Peribacillus simplex NBRC 15720 = DSM 1321: one gene and its partner. The protein of the gene in region 2 interacts with the protein of the main gene of each other region in a pairwise test. Links are inferred from orthologs where the notes say so. Each region holds a gene or a part of one and is shown on either strand. Other genes may lie near its edges. The genes, in order: BS1321_RS26215 and BS1321_RS07980.

Region 1 (17,689 bases), 3.8 Mb from region 2 along the record:
ATGTAACCGGGTATAAGGATTCCAATGGTGATAAAGGGAACATCAAAAAAAATAAAGATGGTAAATCAAAGAATAAAAATTCAGGTGCAAAAACTCGTTTTGTGATGGGCGTTCAAGAAGATGGGATGTATGATGTAACCGTTCGATATGCCACCAATAATGCAGGTGAACTTTCCATTGATCATGATCGACAGAACGTAATAAATATCCCTGTAAAAAATACAAAAGGCAAATGGCAGAGCACCAAGGTTAGAATGTTCCTGCGGACAGGTATTAACTTACTTGATATCAAATCCACGGCAAAATTGAGTTTGGATTACGTCAATGCAACTTTTGTAAACAAAAATCCTTTATTTAAGGAAGAAGCTGAGAATGCAAATGTCATTGGAACACCTGCTGCCGGTGACCCATCATTGATTCGGGATGATGCATTTGCCAAGAATGCTTCAGGCGGTAAATATGTCAACGGCATATCATCCTTCGATGGAAAGGAAAGGTATCTCGAAGTTCCTAATATCGTAGTACCGAAAGCAGGTAAATACAAGCTTGTGGTCCAATATGCAAACGGAGAGTATTCTGGGTCGCATTCTTACAATAACAATGTCGTCGAGAGATATGCGCAGGTTTCCGTTAATGGCAGTGAACCTAAAACGGTGTATTTCAAAAATACTATCTCATGGCAGGAATTTGCCACGGTTACCATGGATGTTGACTTGAAAAAAGGGAAAAATGCTATTAAATTCTTCAATGATAATACTTATAACGGGGGATCCAATCCATACGGTGGAAGTAATGCATCGGGGACCGAACCCTTTGTTGACACTGTTATGGTACCTAAGCAGTACACACCTGCATTTGACAAATTTGCGGTTTACGAATTACCTGCATTATTGGATAAAATAGACAAGTAATAAGAATGAGGAAAGAAAAATTTTTAATAACGATTGACTGAAAAGGTTAAATTCCCCTTTAATAGGGGTTAAACTTGTTTATTATATTCCTAATATTTGTACTGAAACATTATAATTCTTAATGCTAAAACGCAAAACCCCTTGGCTACCAAGGGGTTTTTATGTGCTTACATCTAGAATCGTGTTAATTGGAATTTTACAGATTATCTATTTATGATTTTAATATATTTGACCATTAGAATATTACAATATATTTTTGATCCAATAGAAATATAACCAATTGGTCTGATCTATAGAAAGTGAAGGACAATAAAGAAGCAAATAGGTATCCTATTTGCCATAAGGGCTAGGATAAAATAACAAAGTGAAATTGGGAAATATAAAGCTAAGTAGCGAAATCAAAATTTACCCATATCCTCTCTTTGAATAAAAAGAGGTTTAATCGTAGCAACCTGCTCTTGGTTGGTGGCATAATCTGCTCTTATCACCCTCCAATAACAATGACTCAATTAGATTTTTTGTTAGTTTAATTTAAATTGAATGGGCATAAAGTCGGGTATATAATAAAATTCACGCATTTTAGGTCTTGACTGCGATGGGAAGTGTTTTTAGCTCAACAAAGTTGGAAATCTTGAATTCTATTATTCAGATGTTTTTGTTCATACTTCTAATTTCAATACGTACAGGAAGAATTCGGATTATTTCTCTCGATAAGGCAAATTATACGAAGACTCAGAGGAATGTTTCTCGTATTTGGAAAATAATTGAACTTATTAGGTAGGGAATGCTATGAATGGAAGGGAAGCCATAATCCTAGGCTTCTCTTTTTGTGGTAAGAAAGAAGAATTAGCTATATAAAGGTTACTACTCTTTATATATATAGTTTTGAAAGAAACTTGATGTAGTGATCTTAAGGCATCAAAAAGTGACTAGAGTCTCTTTCTTTGTGTGAAAGGGTTTCATGCCATTTTTGCGAATAGGGGGCTAAAGTTAGTTATGAATAGGAGAAACTCAGCTTTTACCAAAAAATTCAACAAACATATAATTATATCCTGGTAGAAATTATCACATCTTCCCGATGGTATGATTAGGAATTAGATGTATAGAAGAAAAAGGTGACTTTTTTCCAAGAAATTCTTTAAAGTATTCAAATGAAAGCTTTTTTTTAAAAAAAGTGTGTAATGTTTTCTTACATAAACAAAGAAATCTTGCATTTATAAGAGTAAAATAAACGAATATTCAATTAATAAAGTATAGGAGAGATGAAAAATGAAAATATCTGAATTGAAAAAAAGCGGTCATGCTCCGTCATTATTAGCTTCATTCCTTTATTTTGATATCAGTTTTATGATTTGGGTATTATTAGGTGCACTCGGTGTCTATATTACAAAGGATTTCGGACTTTCCCCAGCTGAAAAAGGCTTGATTGTAGCTATTCCGATTTTGGGAGGCTCGTTTTTTCGAATCGTCCTTGGTCTTTTGACGGATCGCATCGGCCCGCGGAAAACAGCGATTGGCGGAATGCTTGTAACGATGATTCCGCTTTTTTGGGGATGGTTATTTGGAGAAAGTTTAGCCGAGATTTATTTAATTGGGATTTTGCTTGGAGTGGCAGGTGCAAGTTTTGCTGCAGCACTTCCTATGGCTAGTCGCTGGTATCCCCCGCATTTGCAGGGTCTTGCGATGGGCATTGCGGGAGCAGGTAACAGCGGAACTCTTTTTGCGACATTGTTTGGACCGCGTATTGCAGAGTCTCTTGGCTGGCATAATGTTATGGGATTAGCTTTGATTCCTTTAACCATCGTGTTTGTCATTTATATTTTAATCGCAAAAGACGCACCATCTCAACCGCCTGCAAAACCACTCAAGGAATATTTCAATGTATTTAAAATAAAGGACACTTGGTATTTCTGTATTCTTTACAGTGTGACTTTTGGGGGCTTTGTCGGGTTTACTAGCTTTTTAAGCATCTTTTTTGTTGATGAGTATGGGTTATCACGAATAAGGGCAGGGGAATTTGTTACATTATGTGTCATCGCCGGAAGTTTCTTTCGTCCCGTCGGAGGGTTTATTGCCGATAAAATAGGTGGAGTTAAACTGCTAATGTTTTTATTTTTTGGACTCACATTATGTATGTTTGGGATTAGTTTTCTTTATTCTCTTACTGTCGTTACGATCCTACTGTTCATCGGAATGTTATTTCTCGGTATGGGCAACGGGGCTGTCTTTCAGTTAGTTCCACAGCGATTTTCTAAAGAAATTGGTTTTATCACAGGGATTGTAGGAGCTGCCGGAGGTGTTGGTGGATTCTTGGTTCCAAACATACTAGGTACGTTGAAACAGATTACTGGGACATACGCTACAGGATTTTTAGTATTTTCCGCATTTGGAATCATGGCGTTGCTTATCCTGGGTCTAGCCCATCTTTCATGGAGAAAAACGTGGGTACTCGGAAAGAATTCAGTTAAGATCTAAAACTTTGTTTACTAGTAATATTGGCTTGTTACAGTACTTGTTTTGGGGGGATAAAATGTATAAACAAAAACTGGTCTTAGTAGGGAACGGAATGGCGGGATTACGCTGTGTTGAGTCAATTATAAGTAAAGATCCGACTGCCTTTGAGATTACTATTTTCGGAAGTGAACCACACGTTAACTATAACCGAATCTTATTGTCGACTGTGCTTCAAGGCAACACTTCGTTTGAAGATATTGCGATAAATGATCGAAACTGGTATACGAAGAATGATATTCAATTGTTTACAGGGGAAACGGTTGTAAAAATCGATAAAGAGACTCAGAAGATAAAAACAGACAAAGAACGGGAAGTTTACTACGATAAGCTGATAATTGCCACAGGTTCTATCCCATTTATACTTCCTGTTACCGGTGTTGATAAAGAAGGAGTTATTGCATTTCGAACGATTGAAGATTGCCAAAAGATGATTGAAACTTCACGCAAGCATAAAAAAGCAGTCGTCATCGGAGGCGGTTTATTAGGTTTAGAAGCAGCGAGAGGGCTGTTAAACCTTGGTATGGAAGTGAATGTCGTTCATATTGCTGACCATTTAATGGAAAGGCAGCTTGATTCAACGGCATCACTTTTGCTGCAAAAAGAGTTGGAAAACCAGGGAATGAACTTTCTTTTAAAAAAGGAAACACAAGAAATAATCGGAAACGAGCGTGTAGAGCGCGTCCGTTTTAAGGATGGAACGGAGCTGGAAGCAGATTTAGTCGTTATGGCTGCGGGCGTCAGACCGAATATTCATTTGGCCAAAGAAAGCGGAATTGATACAAATCGTGCCATTATTGTAAACGACTATTTAGAAACCAGCATCCCAAATATTTATGCTGTTGGTGAATGTGCTGAACATCAAGGGATTGTTTATGGACTGGTGAAACCCCTCTATGAACAAGGTGAAGTGCTGGCAAAGCATATTTGTGAGGTGAAATGTAACGGATACCAAGGTTCGGTCCTTTCGACCCAGTTGAAAATATCAGGAGTTGAGTTATTCTCTGTTGGAGATTTCCTTGGTAATGAAACAACGAAATCAATCACAACTTTTGATGAATTAGATGGTGTTTATAAAAAGGTGGTATTTCAAGGAAGAAAAATCATAGGTGCGGTTCTGTATGGAGATACAAAGGTCAGTTCACGATTACTCGATATGATTTTAAAGCGGCAAGAAGTATCGTCAGAGGAAAAGCGAGCACTGTTCCAATCACCAAGTACGGATGAGGGATTAATCGCTTCTATGGCAAATCATGAAATCATTTGCAATTGTAATGCTGTTTCAAAAGGGGCAATCATTGAAGCGGTTCAGGATAAGGGATTAACAACAGTGGAACAAGTTAAACAATGCACAAAGGCTTCCGGTTCTTGCGGTGGATGTAAGCCGGCAGTGACCGAGCTTTTGGCATATATTCAAAGTAATCATTCTGAACAGGTTAAGAAACAAAAGGCATTGTGTTCATGTACGACATTAACGGAAGATGAAGTCGTGTATAAAATGCAGCTCCAAGACTTAACATCTGTTCAAGAAGCGATGGATGTTCTTGAATGGGGAAATAGCGAAGGTTGTTCAACATGCCGGCCAGCCCTTAGCTATTATTTAGGGATGATTCACCCAGAGTACGAGATCAGACAGCAAACTCTTTTCATAAACGAAAAAAAGAATGCAACAGTTCAAAGTGATAACCGATACTCTGTTATCCCGCAAATGTACGGCGGAATGACGAATGCGAAAGACTTGCTAAAAATTGCAAATGTTGCAGATAAATATGATATATCTCAGGTGGCGGTAACAAGTGAACAACGGATTCATTTAATGGGTGTGAAAAAAGAAGATCTCCCAAATGTGTGGGCTGATTTAGACATGCCGTTAAGTTCGAAATATGGTAACACCGTTCAAAACGTCAAAACATGCATCGGTGAACATGTTTGCTCTTGTGATAAACAGCAATCCCTTTTACTTGCTGTTGAGTTGGAAAAAAAATTGGAGCATGTATCAACACCTTACCGTATAAAGATGGGCATATCTGCTTGTATGCATAACGGTGCAGGATCAACAACGAAAGATATAGGTGTTATGGGCATTGACAGGGGTTGGGAAATATATGTGGGCGGAAGCAGCGGGCGTAATGTACGTGCCGGTGAACTGTTATGTGTAGCCGGGACAAATGAAGAAGCAATTGAAATCATCATCGGTTTTATTCAATATTATCGAGAAACAGCCAATTACTTAGAACGGACTTGGCAATGGATTGAACGAGTGGGTTTAATTCATGTTAGAGAAGTATTGTTTGATAATGAACTTAGTCAGCAACTATCTCAACGGTTGGAAATGGCGTAGGTCAGAGAATGAACTAAGTGGTAAATACCTTTTGATGCACGACTTAGATAAACGGATAAATGTTTGTACCATGAAAAATCCAAAGAAATCCATGAGTAAAGGGTGAGGAGCCTTGACTGAATTATTATTAAAGTATTTCCGCACAAAGCAACAAGAGGTCCAATCAGAAAAACGATATGATACCCAATGTCCATTTTGCAGCATGCAATGTAAGATGCAACTGTTGGAACAAACAATAGTGACAAGAAAAAAGTATTTGACGATCGGAAAAGATAATCCAACCTCAGAGGGTCGCTTATGCATTAAAGGAATGAATGCACACCAACATGCATTGCATAACGACCGAATTAAATACCCATTATTAAAAAAAAATGGTGAATTTATTCGCATATCTTGGGAGGAAGCATTAAATCACATTAAAGAGAATTTCACTAAGATTCAAGCGGAAGATGGTGTAAATGCATTATCTGTTTATGGGAGTGCATCCATTTCAAATGAAGAAGCATATTTGCTTGGTAAATTTGCAAGAATAGCTTTAAAAACAAAGTATATAGATTATAATGGCCGTTTGTGCATGTCCGCAGCAGCTTCGGCGGCAAGCCAAACATTTGGTATGGACAGGGGCCTAACCAACAGCTTATCAGAGGTTCCGTTCACAAAGTGCATTATCTTGGCGGGCACGAATATTGCGGAATGCCAGCCGACAATCATGCCGTACTTTGAGAAGGCGAAACAAAATGGGGCATATATTATTGCTGTAGATCCACGAGAAACAGCAACAACGAAAATGGCCGATTTACATCTAAAAGTAAAACCAGGGATGGATGCCGCCTTGGCAAACGGATTATTGAAAGTGATCATTGAAGAGGATTTTACTGATGAAGCATTTATCCGGGAACGTGCAAATGGCTACAACGAAGTTAAAGAGTATGTTACATCTTTAAAGTTGGAGGAAATTGCAGAAATGACAGGGGTTCCTAGCGACCAAATTCAAAAAGCGGCTGCAATGTTCGGGAAAGAAGAATCAGGAATGATTTTTACAGCAAGGGGCGTTGAACAGCAAACAGATGGTTCAGCTGCCGTTCGTAATTTTCTTAATATTCTTATTGTTACAGGGAAAATCGGAAAAGTGAATTCGGGCTATGGTGCTATTACTGGACAGGGGAATGGGCAGGGAGCAAGAGAGCATGGACAAAAGGCAGACCAACTGCCGGGGTATCGTATGATTGAAAATGAGGAACACAGATTACATATTGCAAGAATATGGGGAATCGATGAGGCTGATTTGCCACGTAAAGGTGTCTCGGCATACGAAATGATAGAGAAGATAAATGAAGGTGAAATTACCGGCATGTTTTTAATGTGTTCCAATCCAATTGTTTCAAATCCCAATGCTAACTTTGTCAAAAAGGCTTTGAAAAAATTAAAGTTTCTTGTCGCAGTAGATATGTTCGTTTCTGAAACTGCTAGATTGGCTGATTTAATTTTACCTACTTCGTCTTATTTAGAGGATGAAGGAACGATGACAAATTTAGAAGGACGGGTAACGTTGCGGGAAGCAAGTTTTTCATTACCTGGGGAAGTGAAGCATGATTGGCAAATCATTTGTGATATAGCAAAAGCTCTTGGAAAAGGGGAGCATTTTTCCTTTCAATCAGCAAAAGAGATTTTTGAAGAATTAAGAGTGGCGAGCCGCGGGGGAACCGCTGATTATTATGGTATAACGTATGATAGATTAAGAAAAGAAGGAGGCATTTTGTGGCCATGTCCATCCATTGACCATAAAGGGACAAAAAGGTTATTCGAAACGTCTTTTGCCCACCCGGATGGAAAGGCGGCCATGGTTGTGGTTAATAATGTGCCTCTTGTTCCAAAAGAACAGCCATGTACGGATTTTCCACTTTATTTAACAACAGGAAGAATCATGTCACATTATTTAACAGGAGTACAAACGAGAAAAAGCTCATCATTAGCCGCAAGAAATTTTGAATCATTTATGGAAATCCATCCGGAAACAGCCAAGAAATATCATATTCCAGACAATACTTTGGTGAAAATCGAATCAAGGCGGGGAAGTATTGTTGTAAGAAGCAAATGGTCAGCAACCATTCGCCATGATACTATATTCGTTCCTTTTCATTGGGCAGACTCACAAAATGTCAATCACCTCGTTTCACAGGATTTAGACCCGACATGCAAAATGCCTGGCTTTAAAGTCAGTGCTGTAAAAGTACATCCTATAGTTGAGTTAACGTCTAATTAAAGGGAGGTTTTCCTCCCTTTCATCATATTTTTTTTAGGTTCAATCATGATCGAATAGTAGAGCCTAACCACACAGCATTCCATATCAAATGAAGTTTACATGACTAACAACAAAAGGGGAAAAAGGATGGAAAAAGGTAAGGTTTATATTGTTGGTGCTGGACCTGGTGATCCGGACTTAATTACTGTCAAGGCAACCAAATGCATCGCAGAAGCGGATGTCATCTTGTATGATCGATTGGTAAATCGTGAATTGCTTTTATACGGTAAACCTGATGCTGAATACATTTATTGCGGTAAAGCGCCTGGTAAACATTGTGTCTCTCAAGAGGACATTCATCGATTGTTAATTAGTAAATCAATAGAAGGAAAAACGATCGTTCGTCTTAAAGGAGGAGATCCTTTCATCTTTGGACGAGGCGGTGAGGAAGCGGAAATGCTAGTAAAACACGGAATTCAATTTGAAATAGTTCCTGGAATCACATCTGGAATCGCTGCCCCAGCTTATGCAGGAATTCCCGTGACTCACAGGGAATGGGGGAGTTCCTTCGCAATTGTCACAGGACACTGCGTGACCGGCAAACCTGATAACATCAACTGGCATCATTTGACACATGGTGTTGACACCATTGCTATTTATATGGGTATTAAAAACCTTCCTTATATCTGTAAACAATTACGCTCCTGCGGAAAGAAGCCTGAAACTGCAGTTGCTGTCATTGAACAAGGAACGACAGGTTTCCAACGAACTTTTACAGGAACAATCGATTCAATAGTGGCGATCGTTACAAGAGAACAGGTTGCCAATCCCGCCATGATTGTAATAGGAGAAGTGGTGAAGTTATCCGAGAAATTATCATGGTTTTCAGAGAAGACAAAAGATAAGGAGTTCGCGTAGAGGAAGAAAAACCTTACGGAAATGAGAATGGAAAACTGGACATGAAAGTCATCATGTCCAGTGTATCAATGTTAATAGCTATTTTATAAATGCAAGGTGAAATTGTGACCTGGTTAATCGAAGTCTGAAATATGGAAAGTTATAGTACTCATTGAATCGGCTAATAATTCCGGTTGCTAAGCGAAAATCAATTACGTAAGCCAAAATGTGCATTTAATTGACCCTGCAGCATTTTTTTTCGCATTTTTTCCTGTTCAATTTTTCTGTTCTCTTTTAATTTTTCTTGTCTAATTTCATTGGTTTGTACTCCATCCTCTATTTTATCGGCGATTTCCACTAATGCCTTGACGTCGGAAAAAGAGTATTTACGGTTACCTCCCTTAGACCTTTCGGGGAAAACGAGTTTTCTTTCTTCATAATAACGAATTTGTCTATCGGATAGTCCGGTTAATTCTCTGACCACTCCTATGGAAATTACCTTTCTGTCTATATAAGATTCTTTTTGCTGGACGATGAAAATCACCTCATTTTTGATTTATGCTAGATCAATAAGAATATTATATCCTAATTTTCTGAATATTTGTAATAAAAACTAACATTAATTATTAATTCTCAAAAATCATGTAAGATTTTATAACACACTTGTTGTTATAAATAGTGACGTCACCTATAATCAAACATATAATCCTTTCAAAAAATATCTTATTGGAGGACAAAACATGGCTAAGCAGAAATTGGCACTAATTGGGAATGGTATGGCTGGAGTAAGATGTATAGAAGAAATTTTGAAAATTCAACCAGAAAGGTTTGAGGTGACTGTCTTCGGAAGTGAGTCACATCCGAATTATGATCGAATCCAACTATCGAATGTATTGCAAGGGGCTACGACGATAGATGATATTACAATAAATGATTGGAACTGGTACAAAGAGAACAATATTACACTTTTTTCAGGTGAAACGGTCACAAACATCGACACCACAAAGCAAATCATATATTCAGACGCAAATCGTGAAGTCCAATATGATCAATTAATTTTAGCTACCGGATCAATCCCTTTCATACTACCGATAAAGGGGGCTGACAAAAAAGGAGTGACAGCCTTTCGAAATATTGAAGATTGCGAAAAAATGATTGAATATTCAAAAAATAATAAAAAGGCTGCAGTCATTGGTGGTGGATTACTGGGTCTTGAAGCAGCCAGGGGTCTTTTGAATCTAGGAATGCAGGTAGATGTTATTCACCTTTCAGAATATTTGATGGATAGGCAGTTAGATCCAACAGCAGGAAAAATGCTGCAAAGGGAACTTGAAAGCCAGGGAATGAATTTTCATCTTGGGAAACAGACTCAGGAGGTTTTAGGTGAAATTGGTGTCAAAGGATTACGCTTTAGTGATGGCGAGGAAATCAGCGCTGATTTAGTGGTCATGGCAGTTGGGATTAAACCAAATGTTCAAATGGCCCAAAATTGCGGCATCCCTGTCAATCGAGGAATTATCGTGGACGATTATATGGAGACAAGGATCCCGAATATTTATGCGGTTGGTGAATGTGCGGAACACCGTGAGATGGTGTATGGTTTGGTCGCTCCCCTTTATGAACAAGGCAAAGTATTAGCCAAAAGAATTTGCGAGCTTGACGGCAAAGCATATGAGGGTTCAGTACTGTCTACTAAGTTAAAAGTATCTGGTGTAGATGTATTTTCGGCTGGAGAAATTTTCGAGGATGAAAAAGCCAAATCAATCAAGGAATTTAATGAATGGAATGGTACTTACAAAAAAGTAATGATTCGAAATGGGAAAATTTCTGGTGCTGTATTATTCGGGGATACAAAGGAAAGCAATAACCTATTGAGCATGATCAATAAAAATGCCGACGTTTCTGAATATTTAAAAGTAGGAACAAGTGGAGAACCCAGTGTTAGTCTTGTCGCGTCGATGTCACATGAAGAAATCGTCTGTGGTTGTAATGGTGTAACGAAGGGCGATATTGTGACGGCTATCGAATCTAATGGTTTAACAAGTATTGAGGAAGTAAAAGGCTGCACAAATGCTTCGAGATCATGCGGGGGATGTAAGCCGTTAGTCGCTGATATTCTCGAGCTGACATTGGGAGCTGAATTCAGTGAATTAAATCAAAAGGAATCCATATGTGCGTGCACCACTTTATCCAGAGATGAGGTTGTTGCTGAAATACGCGAAAAAAATCTGACCCATACTCGGGAAGTCATGAATGTTCTCGGCTGGAATACAAGTGATGGATGTTCGAAGTGTAAACCGGCACTGAACTATTACTTAGGCATGATCCATCCTGTTGAATATGAAGATGAAAAGGAATCCCGCTATGTCAATGAAAGGTTACATGCAAATATTCAAAAGGATGGTACATTTTCTGTTGTGCCAAGAATGTATGGGGGCGTCACTAATCCTGATCAATTACGGAAAATAGCAAATGTGGCCGATAAGTATAATGTTAAGTTACTTAAGGTTACAGGCGGACAAAGAATAGATTTGTTCGGCGTTGATAAAGAAGACCTTCCAAAAGTATGGGCTGACCTGGATATGCCTTCTGGATATGCTTATGGAAAAACCCTTCGAACTGTGAAAACATGTGTGGGTGAAAACTTTTGCCGCTTTGGCACTCAAGATTCAATTGGGCTAGGCATTGCCCTGGAGAAGAAATTTGAACGTGTAGGCACACCGCATAAGGTTAAGATGGCCGTGTCGGCATGTCCTCGTAATTGTGCTGAATCCGGTATCAAAGATCTTGGTGTTGTCGGTGTTGACGGTGCATGGGAAATTTATATCGGCGGCAACGGCGGAACCCATTTAAGAGCTGCTGAATTGTTATGCAAAGTGAAAACAAGTGATGAAGTAATTGAAATTACAGGTGCATACATCCAACATTATCGAGAAACGGCCAATTATTTAGAAAGAACCTCTGTCTGGGTTGAGCGTGTAGGATTCGATACCATAAAGACGATTATTGGTGATAAGCAAAAAAGGATTGAGCTTAATCAACGTTTAGATGAGGCCTTATCGGTATTGCAAGAACCGTGGAAAGAAATCATTGAGAGTAATGCGATCCAAACCGGTTTATTTCAAAAAGTGAAAATTCCAGCTATATCAAATAAATGAATAGGGGGTAAGCCTAAATGGGGAAAACTCTTCAAAAGATAAAGGTTTCAACAGTAAATGAGATGCCAAAAAACCTAGGAAAAACAGTAACCATAGGCTATTATGAAATTGCTCTTTTTCATTTAGCAAATGGTGAATTCCGGGCTATTGAAAATCGTTGCCCACATAAAGGTGGAGTTCTGGTGGAAGGCATTGTGAGTGGTGATCACGTCTTTTGCCCGATGCATGACTGGAAAATCAGTGTCAAAAATGGAGAAGTCCAAAAACCTGATAATGGTTGCGTAAAGACATTCAATGTTGAAATAGAAGATGGTAATGTTTATATCGTTTTATAAAAATGCAGATAACCCGCTACTCTGGATAGTCTCTTATAGGACTATCCTTTTTTTCTTTGCAGAGCTATGAACTAAATTCTCCCGACGAATTAAATTGATAAATATTACCAAAACAAATATAATTTCTAGTAAAGGAATGACTTTATTAAACGATTTCAACTAGAAATTTTTATAAATGAATAGGGGAAAGGTTGGCGTTTTTATGAACAAATTATCTGTTGGCGTTTTTACCTTTATGCTGTATTTTGTTCCTTTATCAAGTACTTCATCTGGATTAGCAGAAGTAAAACCAGATTACAAGCTTTATGTGATGGCCCCATTGGGTGAAATAACAGATTGGGAGGCATTCGAAGCAGAGCTGACCCAGTTAAAGGAAAATGGAGTATATGCAATAACGACAGATATCTGGTGGGGATTAGTCGAGAGTAAAAAAGATAATCAGTTTGATTGGTCCTATTATAAAAAATATGGGGAAACAGTGAGAGCTTCCGGTTTAAAATGGGTGCCCATTTTGTCTACACATCAATGCGGAGGTAATGTGGGGGATGATTGTAACTATCCCATCCCAAGTTGGCTCTGGAATAAAGACACTGCAGAGAACATGGCATTCAAGAGTGAAAGTGGTTTCTGGAATAAGGAAGTACTTGCTCCTTGGTGGGAAGGTACAGCCGAACAGTACAACGAATTGTATAAATCCTTTGCAGAGAATTTTGCTGATAAGAAGGATCTAATAGCTAAAATATATCTAAGTGCAGGACCAGCTGGGGAACTAAGATACCCCTCTTATCAAAATGCTGATGGCTGGGATTATCCTGAAAGGGGACAGCTTCAAGTTTATACAGAAGGAGCAAAACGGGATTTCAGGCTTGCCATGAGAGAAAAATATTCAACGATAAAAAAATTAAATGCTGCTTGGGGCAAAACGTATAAAAACTGGAATGAGATACAGCCGCCAGGAAACGGGGATGAATTTTTCACCAAGGGCGGAGCAATCGATACACAATTTGGATACGACTTCATGCAGTGGTATCAAGGGGCACTCGAAAAGCATCTTGCAAAAATCTCTAAATTTGCCCATAAACATTTTGATAAAGTCTTTGGCGTGCCAATTGGAGCTAAAATCTCAGGAGTCCATTGGAAAATGAATGATCCAGTACTGCCGCATTCAGCAGAGTATAGTGCCGGGTACTATAACTACTCCCAATTATTGAATCAATTCAAGAAATCAAATATGGCCCTCACGTTCACCTGTTTGGAAATGGGAGATCAAGACGCACATACTGCACCATCCTATAGTGCTCCTAAAACGTTGGTGACGCATATTGCCTCTCTAGCTAATGAAAAAGGAATTTCCTTAAACGGGGAAAATGCACTCCCGCTGATCAACAATGAAGGGGGCTTTGACAATATAGCAGAAATGGTTTTTAACCATGGTTTTGAGGGATTTACCTTGCTAAGGATGTCCTATTTATTCGACGATGAAGGAAATCCAACAAATGAGTTCAGGATGATGGCTGATAAATTGGAAGGCAAGTCGATTCCAGTTACATTCACAGTTGAAAATGTACCTGCCACACAGGGAGTTTACTTAATTGGGGATAGAGGTGAAATCGGCAGATGGAATCCTGAAGATTACGAATATAAACTCAGTCAAAGTACAGAAGGCAGTTGGAGTGGAACATTCCGCTTAACTGCAGATCGATTCTATGAATTCAAGTTCGTCATGAAAGATGAAAATGGAAATATCACTTGGCAAGAAGGGGAAAATAATAGTTATAAAACCCCTTTGAATGGAGAAGGAAACTATAAAACTTCATGGTAAAAGGATATATAGGCCATGAGATAAAATCAGTATGACTAACTAAGTAGGGCTTTTGGAAATAATATAAGGTATTGAAAGTGCATCACCAGATAGGGTAATAATACAATCCTGAAGCCAAGTACACTGTATATTTGCGTACTGTCCCCAATATTGGGGATATATTATTTTAAGACTTAAATGATCTGTACTTACATTAAATAGACATGTGGACTATTTTTAGGACAAAACAACAAGAAAGGGAGGAATTGAATGAAGACAATGATTACATGGACAGGGGAAATGGCCTTTTCTGGCACAACTCCGTCGGGACATGAAATAAAGATGGATGCTGCCGAAGAAGTAGGAGGAAAAAATAGTGGAGCAAGACCCACTGAGTTACTTTTGCATTCTCTTGCAGGGTGCACAGGTATTGATATTGTAATGATTTTAAAAAAAATGCGATTTGAAACAAAGGCCTTTCAAATAGAGATAGAAGGGTCAAGATCAGAAAATCACCCTAAACGGTTTACCGATTTTCATATCCACTATTTATTGGAGGGTGATCTGCCTGAAGATAAAGTGGTCCGTGCGATACAATTATCCAAAAATACGTACTGTTCAGTATATCACTCATTAAATGCCAACATTAAAATCAGCTATTCGATAAATGGTGTTAAAGGAAAACAGGGATTATAACGTTTAATTTAAGGGCTATCATTTATCAGCCATTTGTTTATACATCCATGTATGAAAAACAGCCTTCATTTGTTAAAGGAGGCTGTTTTTTGACTGAAATGAGCATCCATGATTCAGGATATCATCTATTCGTGCAAAGTTCAGAAATAATCCCTCTTTATGTTAATCAAGCCGTATTCTTAAGAAAAAATCAACCTCCAATTTCTTTTACGGGTAACTGAACTCCGTTTTCTGGAAAGAAAGGGTTTATTTAGTTGGCAAGTAATCTAATTGTAATCGTTTGTCATTGGAATACCCTTGATGTTAGGAGTTTATCGATATAAACTTTATATACTATTGAGGAGTGGTTAAGTTGAAAGAGATAACAATTGACAAATTAATTTTTAAAAATCATTTATCGATGATTGAACAATATTCATTGAAAGATTTCATGTTTAAGTGGCTCGGCAGCCCTGAAGAAGGATTAGATGATCTTCTTCCGCTTAAATTCACAGATCAAGTTTTTGCAAAAATGGAAACGACATTGGATACAAAAATAAAGATCAACGGAGATGAAACCTTCAGATATGTCACCATTACGGAAGATAATCAAATTGTAATAGGTGGCTTAGACTCGAATCAAGAGTTAAAGTTTAGAATTGTTTCCCTTGAAGAGCGTTTGAAAAGCTATTAAAAATTTACGGCTTAGCATTGTATACTTTTCAAACTGAATCATATTTTCAGATAAAAATATAAGGCCGTTCCTATTAAAGGAATGGCCTTTTTAAGGTATTTTTATTTTTTTCATCTCGTTAAGAGCAGCGTCAAATACCATTTAAGGTTCTGAACTGTACTTGAAAATAAAGGAAAACCTTACCTTATGCCAGTTAATCGAGTAATTCTTTAAACTCGTGATATTTTTTGGTTTAATTTAACAAAATATAAACGATTATTGATTTGTCTTAGTGTATTATAAAGTAATGAAGTCGATTAAATCATTTGGGGGGAATTGAGATGAGCGAGACGTTGGCAAGTTCTATAAAAACACTTTTGAAAGAAACGTTTGAAGGACCGGGAAATGAAGGGAGCTATTATACTGATTCAAGACCGAATACAGGGGTTTTTGGGACACTTGATGGTTTAACCGCAGAAGACGCTTCACGTTCCATAAATGGATCAACCATTGCTGCTCATTCTGACCACATACGGTATTATTTATGGGTGATCCGAACAATGATCAGCGGTGCAGACTTCGAAAAAGATTGGGACGCAAGCTGGACCATTACTCATGTTGATGAAGTAAAATGGGCGGAAATCAGGGAGGGATTACATAAAGAATATGTAACTCTTTTCGCAGAAATCGATACAATCGATTTAGGAAAATGGCTGACAAATGTAAATGCGACCATTGCCCACTCGGCTTATCATCTTGGATCTTTACGGCAAATGTTAAAAAGGCTTGAAATAGAAAAATAATCTAACATATATTTATGTCAGTTAGTAGACATATGTGGTTAGTAATGCTCTCACCCGAACATGATGTTAAAAGAAGACATATTTATTATTCATGTTTTTTACTTTTTTTGAGGGTTTGTAAAATCTGATCGTTGATTGGAGCGTAGGGAACTCGCTTTCCGCGGGCGATCCGCCTCTTCGGCGCTTTTTGCGCCTGTGGGATTCTCCCTTGGACGCACTTTTCCCGCAGGAGTCTCGTACCTTCCGTTCCAATCTTCTGGAATATCTTTTTTAGAAAAGACTGTAGGCAAACTGGTGTTTCTTTTAATTTGTCTGTGTCTGGAGGTTCCGAATGGTCTAATCCCAAAACCATATTAATTTCACACTTACGTCGTCCGAATCTCACTCCGTTATTTTTTTGCCACTTCAATTCCTTCAGCCTGTCGTTGCTTATTTTTTTAACGTTCTTGCTCAGCTACATATGAAAGCAGAGTTAAAAATTGGTCCTCTATTAATTTTCCAAAATCACCCATACCTCTGGATTTCCTACTATTAAAATGTGTCTCATTTTCAAGTGCCACAATATCTGCTTCAGATCTCGAGTAATATACTTACATTCTCGAATGATACCTTCATAATCTCTACCCAATCTGTCTAGTGAATCAAGGGATAATAAATTGCATTCGCGAATGATTAAGAGCATCCCCTGATATGGATTTAATAAGTTTGAAGCTTAATCTATTGAACAAATAATAAAAAAGGAACCTATATACTTGATGATAGGAGAATAAAACAAATACCTTGATGCCAATAATAAAATTGACAGGACACCAATTAGTGTCATATAATAAAAGACACCAATTGGTGTCCAATTAAAAGGGGGGGGTGATTTTGAACGAGAAAAATCAAGAGCGTGATATTTATGCAGCCATCGCTGACCCAACAAGACGTAAATTGCTACGTTTGTTGGCGGACGTGGAAGAATTGCCACTCAATGAGTTGACCGTACATTTTGAAATGGGTCGAACTGCGGTTTCAAAGCATTTGTCAATCCTTAAAGAGGCTGGTCTCGTAATCAGTAGAAAGGTCGGCAGGGAAACGCGTTATCGGCTGAATGCTGCCCCGTTGAGGGAAATTGAGGATTGGGTATCGTTTTACAGGAGATTCTGGAGTGAAAGAATGCTACTTTTAAACCAAATATTAGAGGAGGAACAAAAAATGAGTTTAACAGTATCACAAGAGTTTAATTTTAAGAGCCCGATCGAGAAGGTATGGCTCGCCTTAACGGATGCAAATACTCTCGCGAAATGGGTAATGGCTAATGATATTAAACCTGTCGTAGGACATAAATTTCAGTTTCGGA
Region 2 (10,047 bases):
TACTTGAATAAACTTTTTTGTATTTACCCGGGTAGGGGTAAGAACTATTGTTGAATCATTTTGCAGTTCTTTCATCTTTTGGCGAACGACCGTGAAATCAAAAAATTTAGAAGCGTAATTTTCAAACTTCGGATTTGAAAAATCCGTTAAACCGAGCGAAGCAAAATGATTTAACGATTGGTTAATCGTTCTGCGTATTCGCTGTTCGGCAGCTTTTATTTCCCGATTGATATCAACCTGCAAAGCTGATGTGCCAAGCTTTTTTTTTGTGATTTCTACAAAGATATCTTTAAGGGTAGGGAAATGCTTTCCAAAAGTAAAAGTCCGCTCATACATAAATAAATATTGAAGCATTTCCATTAAATCTTTTGCGCCATTTTCTCCCACGATCCCTAATTCCGATAAAAGGAATTCACCCACCTCCCTTATACTTTTTTCATTAAAATTATTGGATTTATCAACTTTTGGCTGTTCAAAATTCAATACACTATTTAAAGAGGCTTGGATATTTGTGATCGATCTTTCTAAATGAATACGTTCCATAACTTTTCGGATGACTGTTAATATTTCAATACGATTGATTGGTTTAGTAATATAATAATCGATTCCAAGTGAGTATGCCTCACCAATCAGCTCCTTTGATTCAACCTGCGAAATCATTATTATTTTCCCGTTAAATGTACTTTTTATATGACGAAGTGTCTCAATGCCATCCCGGATGGGCATTAATAAATCAATAAATAATATATCAATTTGTTTTAAATTCAAAATATGCCCTTCTAATAGAATTCCATCCTCGGCTTCCTCCACCACTTCTCCTAAATCTTCGTTCTCTATAATTTGGCTTAAGTTTGAACGTATGGCACAATCATCATCTGTTATAAAAAAACGCATGGAATCATCCTTTCTGGATCAACTTATGAATGGGTAATTTTATTGAAAAAACGGCGCCGTTAAAACTATTCTCAAACAGTATATCGCCTCCCAGTTCTTTTACGACTTCTTTAACATATGAGAGACCAATCCCTGTTGAAGGTGTCCCTAAATGATCATATTTTGAAGTGAATCCAGGTTTGAATATGACAGTTTGATATTTTTGAGGGATTCCAGGTCCGGTATCAGCAACTTTAAATTCTACATTGTCGCAAATTTCACACAAACTTAAACGGACGATTCCCTTTTCTTTAATTGCTTCCACTGCATTGGTTACTAAATTATTGAAAAGAGATAACACGGTATATACATGATAATGTGAATCGTTATTTCCATCCAAAGAATATTCAAATTGGATATCCTTTCCAAGTGATAAGGCGTATTTTTCATTAATTCGGATAATTAAATGAAAAAGTTCAGCAGCATTCATATAATCTTTAAAACTTTCATTAGAGATCAATTTGGAGAGACCAGCAAAAATCCGTTGATTATCTTTCTTGACTTCATGCATTTCACCCGCGATGCGCAATGCTTTTTGACTATATGGCTCTGTAAGAACATGAAGCTGCTTTTCCCGTTTTTCCAGTGCTTTTAATTCTCGATACAAATCATACGATTTCTTTGTAATATTCTCTGCATTTTTTAATGTTTTTTTTAAATGAATCGTTTCCTCGTATAAATTGGAAATGAGCATCAGCATATGTTCATTTTGTTTTCTTATTTGCCTTTCCCTTGATTGTGCTTCATATAGTTTCATCATATTAAAAAAGCTTAAAACGATAAAACTGTGGGCGAATGCGATCATGATCATCTCGTTTAGTGAACCTAACGTAATTGTTGTTTCTAATACAATATATTGAAAGATTAATTCTACGGAGTCAGACAATATTTCGATAATGAGACCAATAAATCCAATAATCAAAGATCGGTTTTGAAAGCGATTGATTTTCACTAAATAAAAAAGAAAGGAGTAGGTGAAATAAAAGAAAAAACTTGGAAAATGAACTTGAAAAGAGGAAGCCCAGGAAAAACTATCGTGCATAAAAAAATCTATTAGAATTCGAAATGCCACAACCACTGTCCCTGTCAGGAAGCCCGAAAAAATGGCATGTGTTTTCTGTAATAATAGTAAAAAGAAGAAAAGTACAGGCGGACCAAAACTTACCCGAAACGTTTCATTTAAAGGATAAAAACTCAATTCGCCTGCTAATGGCACCGTTACCAACATCAAAGCAAGGATATTGACCTCTTTTTTCATTAACGTACTGAGATTCAAGTCGTCACCTCCCCATTTGTTTAAAAAATCAGTATACAGTTTCATCGGCTTCAATACAACGCTTACTTTGTTCCTGAATAGAACGACTTATAACCAATTATGGCAAAACCAATCTGTTTTTCTATCCACAAAAAATGGTAACGGAACATGTAAGATGATCACGTTTTTTTTAGAGGATTTTTATTTTTTAGATTTTGTAGGTTTTCGTATGATTATGTAGTTCCCAATTTAAAATTAACGGTAGATAGAAAGTTTTGAAAGCGCTTAACAATATTTAGAATATTCATTATGTTTTTCATCGAATCTTTACAAGTAAGCTTGATGGCATTCGGTAAAACGCTCATATTGAAAAAATAATGATACAACAACTGAAGAGGTGGAAGAATGTGATTGAAGAATTGTCAAAAGAGTATGGCATTCACGTTAATACTCAAAAGCAAGCCGACTTAGATGGTTGGGTAGCACATTACAGACCCTATGCTACTGAAGGGCAAACTGCCAATTATATACCGGCACTGAGAAATGCACACTTATCGCAATTGGGCATTTGCATACTGGAGCCTGGTGGAACAATGATCAAGTCAGGAGATTGGGAAGTCCCATTCACGCTGCAAAGTATTTCAAAAGTGCTCAGCTTTATAGCCGCATGCTTGGGTTGCGGCATTTCTTATGTGTTAGAGAGGGTCGATGTGGAACCAACCGGGGATGCCTTCAATTCAATTATTCGTTTAGAAATGCATAAGCCGGGAAAACCGTTTAATCCTATGATAAATGCTGGAGCGATTACCATAGCTTCGCTTCTCCCAGGGGATTCTTCGCAAAGGAAATTGGAATTTCTCTATGAGCTATTTGAAAATTTGTTAGGGAAGCGCCCGACCATCAATGAGGAAGTGTATCAATCTGAATGGCAAACCTCTCATAGAAATAGAGCTTTAGCTCACTATTTAAAAGAGACCAATTATTTGGAATCGGAAGTAGAGGAAGCTTTAGAGGTTTACCTCATGCAATGTTCCATAGAAGTAACTACAGAAGACATAGCCCTGCTTGGACTGATTCTTGCACAAGATGGATACCACCCCATCCGTAAAGAACAAGTACTCCCTAAAAAAGTAGCTAAGCTGGCCAAAGCATTAATGCTTACTTGTGGTATGTATAATGCTTCGGGTAAATTTGCGGCTTTTGTAGGGGTGCCGGCCAAAAGTGGGGTATCTGGCGGGATTATGGCGCTTGTTCCTCCAAGTGCCAGAAGTGAGCTTCCTTTTCAAGAAGGATGCGGCATTGGTATATACGGACCTGCCATTGATGAATATGGGAATAGCTTAACAGGTGGAATGCTATTGAAACAAATAGCACAAGAATGGGATCTAAGTATTTTCTGAAAAAAAGAGAAAATTTCTTCATATAAAAAATGCAATATAGGGACATCCATATATTTGCCTTATCAATTTACTAAACTTTATCAAGAGGTGATGTAAATGCAGCAATTACTTTAAGATGTAATTGGACGCACTAGCAAAAATCATTAATCCAGTTACTTTTAAACGTAAGGAATAATTTTGGAAAGCATGGTGATGAACATATGAATAATTTGCAGCGAAAGATGGGGACATTTTCGTTAACGATGGTAGGACTCGGGTCTATTATTGGCTCAGGTTGGTTATTCGGAGCTTGGAGAGCGGCACAGATTGCAGGACCAGCTGCCATTATCTCTTGGATTATCGGGATGGTTGTTATTTTATTTATCGCACTTTCTTACAGTGAATTAGGGTCTATGTTTCCTGAAGCTGGGGGAATGGTAAAATACACGCAGTACTCTCATGGTTCGTTTTTAGGGTTTCTTGCAGGTTGGGCAAACTGGATTGCAATTGTTTCTGTAATTCCAGTCGAAGCGATTGCTTCGGTTCAATATATGAGCTCATGGCCATGGAAATGGGCACAGTGGACACATGGTCTGGTGGAAAATGGGAGTCTTACTGGGGGAGGCTTGGCAATTGCCTCTGCATTATTGGTCGTCTACTTTTTATTAAATTACTGGACAGTTAGTTTGTTTTCAAAAGCAAACTCATTTATTACAGTCTTTAAGGTTATTATACCTGGACTTACGATTGGTTCACTTTTATTTGCTGGTTTTCATGGGTCCAATTTTACGTCTGCAGGAAGTATCGCTCCTAATGGTTGGGCAAGTGTACTTACTGCTGTAGCAACTTCTGGTATCATCTTTGCATTTAACGGTTTTCAAAGTCCAATTAATATGGCAGGTGAGGCAAAGAATCCTGGACGTTCGATCCCAATTGCAGTAATTGGCTCCATCTTAATTGCAACGGTTATCTACGTTTTATTACAGGTTGCGTTCATTGGAGCCGTTGATCCGTCCATGATTGTGAACGGATGGCAACATTTGAATTTCAATTCACCGTTTGCTGACTTAGCAATTGTTCTAGGCATAAACTGGTTGGTTATTTTACTATACGTTGATGCTTTTATTTCTCCTTCCGGGACGGGAATAACATACACGGCGACAACGTCACGAATGCTTTATGGAATGGAAAAGAATAAATATTTGCCAAGCGTTTTTGGGAAATTGCATCCACTTTATGGTATCCCTCGTCAAGCCATGTTTTTAAATCTAGGTGTATCTTTCTTATTTTTATTCATGTTTAGAGGCTGGGGCGTTTTGGCAGAGGTTATTTCGGTTGCGACATTAGTCTCTTATATTACAGGTCCAGTTACTGTTATGACATTAAGGCGCACAGGTCAGGATTTGTACAGACCATTACGTCTAAAAGGATTAAGCATCATTGCACCACTTGGCTTTGTTTTTGCTTCTTTGGTTCTATATTGGGCAAGATGGCCACTGACGGGACAAGTATTATTTATCATTATGATTGGTCTTCCCGTTTATTTCTATTATCAATCAAAAATAAAATGGAAGGGATTCCGGCAAAACTTCTCGGCAGGGCTTTGGATGGTTGTTTACTTACTCTGTATGATGACCATTTCATACTTAGGCAGTGAAAAGTTTGGTGGACTAAACATAATCCCATTTGGTTGGGATATGGTCATCATTACATGTTTATCTCTAGGGTTTTATAGTTGGGCAATAAAGAGTGGATTCCAAACAGAATATTTGGAACAAGGACAAAAAGTAAATGAAGACTTGAAATCGATGGAGAATAACATTGCATCTCAAACGGATAAAAAGAACGCTGTATAAATGATGAAGCCACTTCATTGATTGGCATGCTTCCAATAAGCTATTACATTCGTTGAATGACTAAAGTGCTTCTTTCTATTTATATTGTTGAGGACGCAAAAAAGGGGGACAGCAAATTTAATTTGCTGTCCCCCTTTTTGGAGTTTAAGAAAAGGCTGTTATTTTTATTTCACACCTGGTTTATCGTCATACCCGGCAGTGAAGATAGCGGCTAAAAATGTAATAGCAACTCCAACGATAATAACTGTGCCCATGTTGTGACCTCCCTTTACCCATATTGTCCCACTTAAGTATAGGCTTAGTATACCCTAATTTTTAGCAGGAGTGCACACAAATTTTCTTGTCATCAAATTTGTCATCAATTCTTCAATGATTAAGCCTTTTTCGATACTTGGAGAGTCAAGGGGGAATCGAAACAATGTCCGGCCACTTTTTAAAGTCTGACATGTTTGTCAGACTTGGAGCATAGATTTAAGTATTCTCTGAAAGTGACAGGGGGAGGTTCCTTAATGGATATTTTAAAGAAAATCGAAAAATTTAGAGAAGATGAACAGAAGCTGAAGTGGGAAGGCACCTTCGCAGAGTACTTAGAAATATTGAAAGAAACGCCTTTAGTTGCTCAATCTGCTCATTCACGTGTATACAACATGATCAGAGATGCAGGGATAGAGGAAGTAAATGGGTCAAAGAAATACAATTTCTTCAGCGGTCAGTTGTTTGGTCTTGAAGATTCACTGGAAAGGCTTATCGAGGAATATTTCCATCCGGCGGCCAAGCGGCTCGATGTCCGTAAGCGGATATTGCTTCTCATGGGTCCGGTGTCAGGCGGGAAGTCCACACTCGTTTCTTTACTGAAGCGTGGACTTGAAAATTATTCGTTAAAAGACTCTGGTGCGATTTATGCAATAAAAGGATGCCCGATGCATGAAGATCCCCTGCATCTCATTCCGCAATATTTACGGAATGATTTTTTTGAAGAATATGGCATCCGGATTGAAGGAAACCTATCGCCGCTGAATGTAATGAGGCTAGAACAGGAGTATGGAAGCAGGATTGAAGATGTGTTAGTCGAGCGTATTTTCCTTTCGGAGGATAAGCGTGTTGGAATTGGAACATTCAGTCCTTCTGACCCTAAGTCACAGGATATTGCTGATTTGACGGGCAGCATCGATTTTTCGACCATTGCCGAATACGGATCTGAATCAGATCCGCGTGCCTATCGCTTTGATGGCGAGCTGAACAAGGCGAACCGCGGGATGATGGAGTTCCAGGAGATGCTGAAATGTGATGAGAAGTTCTTATGGCACTTGCTATCATTGACTCAAGAGGGGAATTTTAAAGCAGGACGTTTTGCATTGATCAGTGCAGATGAACTTATTGTGGCTCATACGAATGAAACGGAGTATAAAGCGTTCATTTCGAATAAGAAAAATGAAGCATTGCATTCCCGTATCATTGTCATGCCTATTCCATATAATCTGAAGGTTACCGAGGAAGAAAAGATTTATGAAAAAATGATCCGTGAAAGTGATGTCTCGGATGTTCATATAGCCCCACATACATTAAGGGTTGCGGCAATCTTCAGCATCATGACCCGCCTGAAGGATCCTAAAAAGGGCGATATCGATTTAGTGAAAAAGATGAGGCTTTATGATGGGGAAAATGTCGAAGGATTTAATTCCGCAGACATCAATGAATTGAAAAAGGAATATCAAGACGAAGGCATGAGCGGAATCGATCCGCGTTACGTGATTAACCGAATTTCCTCTACGATCATTCGTAAAGAAAATCCATCCATTAATGCATTGGATGTACTTATGTCATTAAAAGCAGGTCTTGACCAGCATCCGTCCATTACGAACGAACTTCGGGAGAGGTATTTGAATTTCATTTCACTGGCACGTAAAGAATATGATGCCATTGCAAAAAATGAAGTGCAAAAGGCATTTGTTTATTCATATGAAGAGTCGGCGAAGATCCTCATGGATAATTATCTGGATAATGTCGAAGCATACTGCAATAAATCAAGGCTGCGCGATCCATTGACTGGGGAAGAAATCAACCCTGATGAAAAATTGATGCGCTCGATAGAAGAGCAAATTGGAATTTCCGAGAATGCAAAAAAAGCATTCCGCGAAGAAATATTGATTCGCATTTCTGCATATGCGCGTAAAGGTAAGCGATTCGATTATAATTCCCATGATCGTTTACGGGAAGCGATCCAGAAAAAACTATTCGCGGATTTGAAGGATGTCGTTAAGATCACTACTTCAACGAAGACACCAGACGAAAGGCAACTGAAGAAAGTGAACGAGGTCATCACGAGACTTATCGACGAGCACGGATATAATTCGACTTCAGCCAATGATTTGCTGCGCTATGTGGGCAGCTTGTTAAATAGGTAATCCATACTTTTTTGCCCCTGCCCCATATCGGGCAGGGGTTTTATATCCTTTTGCGGAAGGTGGAATGCTTGAAAAGTGGATTAGAGGAAATCCAATCAATTCTTCAACTTCTGAATTCCCAAAGAAATCATGCATCTTTTGAACGTGTTAAAGGGTGCTTTGACAAGGAATGAGAAATAATAAACCAAAAAAGCACCGGGCCCTTCTGAATGGAGGGGAGCCCGGTGCTTTTTATTTCTATTTAGTTACATTCAAGCCATACTGTTCAATAAGTGTAATAAGTTGATTCGGTGATAGTTTGTCTTCGCTATGATCGATTTTAATTTCCCCATCATCAACATCGATGATTGCACGTTCCACACCTTCCGTTTTCAAAAGTATGGACTCCAGATTTAAAATCGGGCCTTCTGACGTTGCTTCCTTCACATAAAGGGTAGTTGTTTGCATACTTCTTGCACCTCCTTACATTTGCTCATAATGACTTATCTATACCCCATATTTCCATTAGATATGTTACGTTTTGGATTTGGAAATATTGGGTATCAATAAGTAGAGGTGATGGCAAATGAGTAAAGAGGAATTGAAAAAAGAACATGTTCCGGAAAATAGCTCGATGGCAAAGGACTATGAAGAGATGAAAGAACTTGGAAAGCAGATGGAAAATCAAAGGACGAATGAAGAATTGAAAGAGTGGGATAAACGCCCAGGTACAGTTCAACATGAAATAGAGGAAGATAAAGATTGACGAAAATCACAACCAGAATCATTCTATCTGTGTAAAAGGGGTGTCCAGAAAAACTACTGGGACACACCCTTTTTGTTGTGTTTCGTTGCTTTTTAATGATATGTCCTTGGAAGTCTCTGTTTTGCAGATCAATTACGTGGCTAAGTTCAAAAAGATATTTTAAATTATCCTATAATCCGACAAATGAAACCTGCTTAAAAAACGAACAGACCTGATGATCATCAGGTCTGTTCGTTTTCTTGGAATACTTATTTTGCAGTAACATTTAGAAAAAAAAACTTTAAAGGGCCGCTAATGCCCATGTCAGGACTTGTCTAGTTCGTAGGCAAACATCCATTATTGAATTTTTTTGTAAATTATCCTGCATCGCTGCATAAGATAGAGTAATACTTTTCTTTTAATCCGTTTTTTCGCACTGTATTTTTTATTGGAAAACCGGAATGATGTGGGCATTCCCACACTAATTTATTATATGAAGGAATGATGAAAAGCGTGCAAACATTTTTAAGGGGGGAAGAGAATGTCGGAAGAGAGTAATCAACAGTATGTTATCTCACAGGAAAATTGGTCCCTCCATCGGAAAGGCTATGATGATCAACAACGTCATCAGGAAAAGGTGCAGGAAGCGATCAAGAATAATTTGCCTGATCTAATTTCAGAAGAAAGCATCGTAATGTCCAATGGCCGGGATGTTATCAAGATCCCCATTCGCTCCTTGGATGAATACAAAATTCGTTATAACTATGATAAAAACAAACATGTAGGGCAAGGCGATGGAGACAGTAAAGTGGGGGATGTGGTCGCAAGGGATGGCTCACCATCCGATGCCGGAGCCGGTAAGGGCCAAGGTGCAGGTGACAAGGCCGGCGAGGATTATTATGAAGCCGAAGTGTCGATGATGGAATTGGAGGAAGCCCTGTTCAGCCAATTGGAACTCCCTAATCTTCAGAAGAAAGAACACGCGGAGCACACGCTTGAACACATCGAATTCAACGATATCCGCAAGACAGGCTTAATGGGAAATATCGATAAAAAGAAAACGATGATATCGGCTTTCAAACGGAACGCATTAAGGGGGGACCCAGGTTTTCATCCAATTTATAAGGAAGACTTTAAATTCAAAACCTGGAATGAGATTCAGAAACCTGATTCCAAAGCAGTTGTACTGGCAATGATGGATACTTCCGGAAGTATGGGGTTATGGGAAAAATATATGGCTCGAAGCTTCTTCTTTTGGATGAACCGTTTCTTGCGGACAAAATATGAAACGGTGGAAATCGAGTTCATTGCCCATCATACCGAAGCGAAAGTTGTTCCGGAGGAGGATTTCTTTTCAAAAGGGGAAAGCGGCGGTACGATTTGTTCGTCCGTATACAGAAAAGCATTAGAACTTATTGATCATAAATATGACCCCGTGAAGTTTAATATCTATCCGTTTCACTTTTCCGATGGTGATAACCTTACATCAGATAAC

Evidence for each region.
Region 1: the proteins of BS1321_RS07980 (region 2) and BS1321_RS26215 interact in binary tests that used the Bacillus subtilis proteins (3 or more experiments, as listed by UniProt). The link is inferred for Peribacillus simplex NBRC 15720 = DSM 1321 from one-to-one orthologs.

What each region holds. Positions count from the first base shown.
Region 1 is NZ_CP017704.1:5,428,376-5,446,064, forward strand. Bases 7,749-10,561 are described here. They hold BS1321_RS26215 (MerR family transcriptional regulator), read right to left. Parts: upstream 9,387-10,561; coding sequence 9,111-9,386; downstream 7,749-9,110. Other genes in these bases: nasC (assimilatory nitrate reductase catalytic subunit NasC), read left to right, coding at 7,749-8,026; cobA (uroporphyrinogen-III C-methyltransferase), read left to right, coding at 8,153-8,923; nirB (nitrite reductase large subunit NirB), read left to right, coding at 9,643-10,561. In the rest of the region: BS1321_RS26190 (carbohydrate-binding protein), read left to right, coding at 1-911; BS1321_RS26195 (nitrate/nitrite transporter), read left to right, coding at 2,181-3,386; nitrite reductase large subunit NirB, read left to right, coding at 3,442-5,763; more of nasC, read left to right, coding at 5,876-7,748; more of nirB, read left to right, coding at 10,562-12,060; nitrite reductase small subunit NirD, read left to right, coding at 12,078-12,395; BS1321_RS26230 (family 14 glycosylhydrolase), read left to right, coding at 12,598-14,217; BS1321_RS26235 (OsmC family protein), read left to right, coding at 14,467-14,892; BS1321_RS26240 (hypothetical protein), read left to right, coding at 15,245-15,565; BS1321_RS26245 (hypothetical protein), read left to right, coding at 15,886-16,347; BS1321_RS28365 (SRPBCC family protein), read left to right, coding at 17,545-17,689. UniProt on the Bacillus subtilis protein: Transcription regulator that actives the transcription of genes required for nitrogen assimilation such as nrgAB (ammonium transport), nasABCDEF (nitrate/nitrite assimilation), ureABC (urea degradation) and gabP (GABA transport), during nitrogen limitation.
Region 2 is NZ_CP017704.1:1,677,549-1,687,595, reverse strand. Bases 31-2,888 are described here. They hold BS1321_RS07980 (ATP-binding protein), read right to left. Parts: upstream 2,162-2,888; coding sequence 899-2,161; downstream 31-898. Other genes in these bases: BS1321_RS07975 (glutaminase), read left to right, coding at 2,599-2,888; BS1321_RS07985 (response regulator), read right to left, coding at 31-894. In the rest of the region: more of BS1321_RS07985, read right to left, coding at 1-30; more of BS1321_RS07975, read left to right, coding at 2,889-3,588; BS1321_RS07970 (glutamate/serine transporter AimA), read left to right, coding at 3,789-5,423; BS1321_RS07965 (PrkA family serine protein kinase), read left to right, coding at 5,933-7,828; BS1321_RS07960 (hypothetical protein), read right to left, coding at 8,066-8,275; BS1321_RS07955 (hypothetical protein), read left to right, coding at 8,394-8,573; sporulation protein YhbH, read left to right, coding at 9,094-10,047. UniProt on the Bacillus subtilis protein: Member of the two-component regulatory system GlnK/GlnL that positively regulates the expression of the glsA-glnT operon in response to glutamine.